3 regions of the Shewanella sp. Sh95 genome follow, and region 1 is predicted to be linked to each of the others. Evidence: predicted binding sites of a transcription regulator. Region 1 holds the regulator's gene; each other region holds the start of a gene.
What was found. Region 1 encodes LexA, which represses DNA repair genes until DNA is damaged. Its sites were predicted from a motif close to TACTGTATNNNNATACAGTA; they were not measured.

Region 1 (2,279 bases):
AACCAAGTAGGGTTCTCGCGCTCAAGCACTGCCGCCTTCATGGTGTCGTCTTCTTTACCCGGAGTACGACCCCAATACAGACTCACAGGCACCAGCTGGATATCTAACTCTGGCTTTTCCTTATGGACGGCCAACAAACGCATAAAACATTCGAGGAATGGCTCATTGCTGGCGCGTTCACCAAATAAGGGCTTACGACCTTCAAGGCATACCACCCGTGGCGCCACAACGCCATTCACCACCAGCGGCTCGTAAGGGCTTGGCAAACCAAGTTTCGTGGTGATCTCGCTTAACGCAGCAATATCACTCAGGGATTCTGTTTTCATTACATAAGCAAGCGGTCTGGAGGCATCCAGATTCAGATCGGCAAAGGGATCCTGTGGCACAACAATAGTGTGCACTAAGTGCTTTTGGATCCAACGTAATGATTTCAACCAAAGAGAGTCTTGTTTAGGCATTATTCTTATGCAATGTAAGTACGTTCATTAGCCCCATAGAATACCAGATTCTAGAGAATATACCCAAACAACCTAAAGATGCAGGATTCAGCTGCTGATTTTAATGACTTAGTAACGCACTTTAGGCGACACCATTTATTGATACCGTGCAAATGGCATTCACCCCATAGATGACGATTACGGTTATTTGCAGATCTAGCTGACCAAGTTAAAAGTGGTTAATACTTGCACTACCAATAATACTGTATATACTAACAGTAACTGTATAGAAAAACAGGAAAGACCATGAGACCGTTGACGCCACGCCAAGCCGAAATTTTAGAGCTGATTAAACGTAATATTGCCGAGACTGGCATGCCACCCACTCGGGCCGAAATTGCCACCCGTTTGGGTTTTAAAAGTGCAAATGCCGCAGAAGAACACCTTAAGGCATTGGCGAAAAAAGGCTGCATCGAGATCATGCCTGGTACTTCCCGCGGGATCCGTCTCCCTGTAGAGGAAGAAGATAACCGCGAAACAGGCTTGCCACTTATCGGCCAAGTGGCAGCGGGTGAACCTATTCTCGCCCAAGAGCATGTCGAACAGTATTACCAAGTCGACCCCAGCATGTTCCACCCTGCTGCCGATTTCCTGCTGCGCGTAAAAGGCGACAGTATGAAGAATATCGGCATCCTTGAGGGTGACCTGCTTGCCGTTCATAAAGTACAACAAGCGCGCAATGGACAAGTTGTTGTTGCTCGCGTTGACGATGATGTAACCGTAAAACGCTTTGAAAAAAAAGGTAATTTAGTCTACCTACATGCCGAGAATGAAGACTATTCACCGATTAAAGTCGATTTGAGTTTCCAAAGTCTAACAATTGAAGGGCTCGCCGTAGGGGTGATCCGCAACGGAGATTGGCTATGAACAAACTATTAGGTAATGCCCCGCGTCACCCCGGTTTATGGCTCGATACGGTTCGAGATACAGAGACCGACTGGCAGCATACATCAATAGTCACTATGCCAACTCAGAGCCAAGGGCGCCAAGAGCTGACACAGCTGAGCAAACAACTTGCCCAACTGAGCCAACAGGGAAGATGGATAGTGCTCATCAACCCACCTAGTATTGGCTACAAGCAGCTATTAGCAAACGCAGGTGTGCGTATGGATCGCGTACTATTGGTTCACGCAAAAGATGAGGTCGAAACCCTTTGGGCGATGGAAAAAGCCTTAACCAGTGGCACATCTAGCGCAGTGATTACTTGGATTAACGCCCTAGATACTCGCGATAATCGTCGCCTACAAATTGTAGCAAAGAGCGCACGTGCAATGGGTATCGTGCTTGAAGGTTCAACGAATGACCAACCTTCTAGCACCAATCTCACACAATCGGCTAAATTTACTCAACCCGCATTTTTCAGCTCTGTTCATTAAAAATTTTTCACACCGTATTTAGCCTTGAAAGCCGCCTCACCTGTGAATGTGAGGCTTTTTTTTGGCAATTTTTCAGACAATTAGAAAAAGAAGTGATCTTGATCAATTTTTAAACAGCAAGTATGTTTGATTTAGGCGCACATGATATATGGCCTGTTTAGGCAGAAATATCGCGTTATTTTCGAATATCGCTCGCCCACAAAAATTGAGAATAATGGATTTATTCAGCAGTATGTGCCAGTGTGGCTAATACCAGCAGTAACAATACTTGATCATAAGTAAGCCGCCAACGCACGTTGAAGTCAGAAACACTTTTTTGGGAACTGAAGAGTTTGCATAGAGTTGAGACTTACTGTGTTGCTCTTCTTTGTAGTTGCTATTTGCAATTAGCAGAGGAGAAGTCTTG
Region 2 (2,279 bases), on a different contig from region 1:
TAGAATCATCAGCCAACCTTTCAGCCAAATCTTGAAACAATCCGATTTTTAATGGCTTAGTTTCACCTTCAGCAATAAAGCACAAAGGAAATGTTTCATACAAATACGCCAAAATTGCGTTGGTGTCGGTCAACTTATCTGTTGATTCCATCATTACTTCCACAGTTAAAAAGGGACATCGAATTCGAGGTGATATAAATCAGCTTCTTACGTGTCGTTTATCTTGGTTAAGCTCACAATTGAGCCAAAGTACAAATTAACATTCTCGCCGAGTTAACTAAAGTTAAAAAATATCAGTTAACCATTTTTTACGGCTAAACCTCTCAGGTTTATTCGGGCCATGCCCAAACAAGCCTTATCAGGGCATGCGCTATTATAAGGCGCACGCCACCGATTGCGACTATGAATTATGCGTTATTGTACGCAAATTAAGCAAATAGGCAGTTTTCGAAGCTTTTTACCAATAATTCCAAGCCCTTTTGGTCTTCTTCGTCAAAGCGGTCAAAAATAGGGCTATCAATATCCAGTACAGCAATCACCTGACCATTAGCGCGAACAGGGATAACAATTTCGGAATTACTGGCCGCATCGCAGGCGATATGTCCATCGAATTGATGCACATCGGCAACCCGTTGAGTTTGATTAGCCAGTGCTGCAGTGCCACACACGCCTTTACCCATCGGAATGCGGGTACAAGCCACTTTACCTTGGAATGGGCCTAATACTAACTGTTCGCCGCGCATAACGTAAAAACCTACCCAGTTTAGTTCGGTTAGGTTGTCATTAAGCAGGGCTGAAAAGTTAGCCATGGCAGCCACTAAATCATCTTCGCCTTCGAGTAACGCTAACGCTTGACGGTTCAGTGATTCATAAAATTGCGGTTTCATATGCTTCCTAAAAATTATTCAGCAGCATCGTCCTTCTTAGACGCTTTTTTGGCTGTGTTTGGTTTTGTTGGCGTACTATTAACTTGAACCACACCTTTAAGCAAGTTTGTTAGCTCATCTTTATTGTTAGCAAAATAGAATGCGAGCTGTTCGGTTAGACTTTCATCAATCCCAAGTTCCGCTTTCTGAATAAATGGAATGAGGTTATCAGCGATGTCGAGCATCTTATCGTAGGCATCAGCCTCCTTTTTCGATGTGAATGTCATCTTTTCTACCCCTTCTCTTACCACGACAAACTGTGTAATAACTGCCATGACCGCCCTCGCACTGTTTTTATATACAGTAACCAGAATGACATAAAGTGAACTAGTGATGCAAGTGTTCTGATTATTCTGATATTATGACTGCGCTTTATGTTGTGGAGATGGGTCAATCAATTTGATATCTCACCTTATAATTTGTTGTTTTCGGATTATTTGCTCAATCTCAGTGGCTTTGGGGCTAATATAATATTTTTATATGCATGACAATACAGCAGAAAACTCTGTAATCCTCTGTCGTTCCTGCGACTTGGCCATTCGGAAACGTGCCCTCCCAACTGGGGTCAGAGCATTGTGTCCGCGTTGCAACACCGCACTTTATGACACTCCATACTGTTCAGTAAATGGCATGTTGGCACTGTGCATTACCGCGTTGGTGTTCTATTTTCCTGCTAACTTTTTTCCTGTGCTAGAAATCCATTTTCTGGGCAGTATTCGCACAACAACGGTATTTCAAGGCGCTTTTGCCGTCTTCGAACAAGGTTATTGGGTGGTGGGATTAGCCGTACTTGCTGCCGCAGTGGTTGGCCCTGGTTTATTGATCCTATCGATTCTTGCGCAAATTTTGATTATAAAATGGGGGCTTGCAAGCCCATTTTGGCGCCATAGTCTCAAACAATTACTCACATTTCAGGGGTTCCTTTCGCAGCTGACGATGCTTGAGATTTATGTGATTAGCTTCCTCGTCTCATCATTTCAATTATCTGATTTTTCGGATATTTATTTTGGAATGGGTACCTTTTGCTTCACCATGCTTTTTTTAGTCACCCTGTTTTTACAGCGTGAATACGATATTGAGCATATGTGGGGTCTTCTTATGCAGGAACATCACTGATATGAAGCAGCAAGGAAAGGATTTAGGCCTGTGTTTGTGCCGCGTTTGTAGGCAACTCAATAGCAGTGAGGATAGCCACTGTAGTCGTTGTGAGTCAGAATTACAGGTCCGCGATTACAACAGCTTACAAAAAAGTTGGGCGCTGCTTATTACTGCCGCCATTTTATTGGTTCCAGCCAACCTCTATCCCATTACGGTGCTCACCAATCAGGGAAAGGTACGTCACGATACGATCTT
Region 3 (2,279 bases), on a different contig from region 1:
CACAGGATCGATATCAGCGACCTCAAAGCCTTTTTCGAGCAGTTTTGTGCGGATTTCTTGGCGGGAATAATCGCGGCGCGCTAACAGCGCGACCGCAATTTGACGGGCAGACTGGCTCAGAATACTTCGCCTGTTTCTAAATCAATATTCCCCTCGATATTATCATCATCGGATGCTGATGATGCCAGTGCACTTGGGTTACTCAATAATAACTCACGCAATGTCTTATCGATTTCAGCGGCAATGGCTGGGTTTTCAGTCAAATATTTACCCGCATTGGCACGGCCTTGACCAATTTTATCGCCCTTGTAGCTATACCAAGCACCAGCTTTCTCAATCAGTTTATGGGCTACCCCTAAATCGACTAACTCGCCAGTACGGTTGATACCTTGACCGTAAAGGATTTGAAACTCAGCTTGCTTAAATGGTGCAGCCACTTTGTTTTTAACGACTTTGACACGAGTCTCGTTACCAACCACTTCGTCGCCTTCTTTGATAGCACCAGTACGGCGAATATCTAAACGAACAGAAGCATAGAATTTCAGAGCATTACCACCCGTTGTGGTTTCTGGGTTACCAAACATCACACCAATCTTCATACGAATTTGGTTGATGAAGATTAACAGTGTATTCGATTGCTTGAGGTTACCCGCTAACTTACGCATCGCTTGGCTCATCATACGCGCTGCTAAGCCCATATGTGAGTCACCGATTTCGCCCTCAATTTCTGCCTTGGGTGTTAATGCCGCGACCGAGTCAACGATGATCACATCTACCGCGCCAGAACGGGTTAACGCATCACAGATCTCAAGAGCTTGTTCACCGGTATCGGGTTGTGAACACAATAAGTTATCAATATCTACGCCTAACTTTTTCGCGTAGATAGGATCGAGAGCGTGCTCAGCATCGATAAAGGCACAGGTTTTACCTTCGCGCTGAGCAGCGGCAATCACTTCTAATGTCAGGGTTGTCTTACCTGATGATTCAGGACCATAAATCTCAACAATACGGCCCATTGGTAAACCGCCAGCCCCTAAGGCGACGTCAAGGGAAAGTGAGCCAGTAGAAATGGTCTCGACATCCATAGAGCGGTCTTCGCCCAGCTTCATGATGGAGCCTTTACCAAATTGCTTCTCAATTTGGCTCAATACCGCAGCAAGTGCTTTCTCTTTGTTTGGATCGACCTTCATTCCTGTTCCCTCATCTAGACAGCATCAGTACTGTCAAAAGTGATATTCAATTTAATAAAGCGGGTGATCAAAAAGCGAGGCTCTTTGTCGTAATCTGCTGACTAGTATACTGTACAATCATACAGTATCAATACCTGTGAATGAATTATTTTTCAGTCAGAAAATTTTCCCATTTAGACAAGCTTTTACCCACCCATCCTGCAGATTTATCAAGATATCAGTGAATATCCACGCTTTGAGGATCAATTTTCTGTAAATTGTTGCTAAGATTGGCGCCAATTGATTTTAGACAGTAATAGTGCAAATCAACTGATTTTATCTCCCATTACTGTATGACTTTATTCCCTATTTCAGGGCCGGCATAGCGGACGATAACGATTTAATGAATCCTATAGATACCGATGATTTAGAAAAACATACCCCGATGATGCGTCAATATTTGACCATGAAAGCAGAGCATCACGACATGCTGCTGTTTTATCGTATGGGTGACTTCTATGAACTCTTCTATGATGACGCCAAACGAGCCTCTGAATTATTGGGCATTTCCCTTACGGCCCGAGGCAAAAGTGGTGGCGACCCGATCCCGATGGCGGGTATCCCTTACCATGCAGTTGAAGGCTATCTCGCAAAATTGGTTCAAATTGGCCAATCGGTTGCGATTTGTGAACAAATTGGCGATCCTGCCACCTCAAAAGGTCCGGTTGAGCGTAAAGTCGTACGCATTGTCACCCCAGGAACCTTAACCGATGAAGCGCTATTGCAGGAGCGGCAAGACAATCTGTTGGCCGCGGTTTATCAAGGCAAAGTGGGCTTTGGCTATGCGACTCTAGATGTGTCTTCTGGCCGTTTCGTGATTGCCGAATTAGAGACGAAGGAGTCCCTCGAAGCCGAGTTGCAACGTACGAATCCGGTCGAAATTCTTTATAGCGAAGATTTTGGTGCACTGGAGTTATTGCATCATTTTAAAGGCAAACGTCGCCGCCCTGAGTGGGAATTTGATTACGATACCAGTATCAAACTGCTGTTGGCCCAGTTTGGCACTAAGGATTTACACGGTTTCGGCATAACCGATGCTCGCCTATCGCT

Region 2: AEA42_RS17725 (YebG family protein) is a predicted target of LexA. The motif match lies at 1,213-1,232, and genes of this name have one in related genera.
Region 3: recA (recombinase RecA) is a predicted target of LexA. The motif match lies at 1,298-1,317, and genes of this name have one in related genera.

The regions. Positions count from the first base shown of each region.
Region 1 is NZ_LGYY01000045.1:50,302-52,580, reverse strand. Features, by position in the region: gene plsB (glycerol-3-phosphate 1-O-acyltransferase PlsB) at 1-458, opposite strand, end outside; gene lexA (transcriptional repressor LexA) at 744-1,364, shown strand; gene AEA42_RS03745 (SulA-like leucine-rich domain-containing protein) at 1,361-1,873, shown strand; gene coxB (cytochrome c oxidase subunit II) at 2,279-2,279, shown strand, end outside.
Region 2 is NZ_LGYY01000235.1:110,197-112,475, reverse strand. Features, by position in the region: gene proQ (RNA chaperone ProQ) at 1-151, opposite strand, end outside; gene AEA42_RS17730 (GAF domain-containing protein) at 429-887, opposite strand; gene AEA42_RS17725 (YebG family protein) at 902-1,201, opposite strand; gene AEA42_RS17720 (paraquat-inducible protein A) at 1,407-2,042, shown strand; gene AEA42_RS17715 (paraquat-inducible protein A) at 2,044-2,279, shown strand, end outside.
Region 3 is NZ_LGYY01000263.1:11,960-14,238, forward strand. Features, by position in the region: gene AEA42_RS19285 (regulatory protein RecX) at 1-42, opposite strand, end outside; gene recA (recombinase RecA) at 117-1,190, opposite strand; gene mutS (DNA mismatch repair protein MutS) at 1,573-2,279, shown strand, end outside.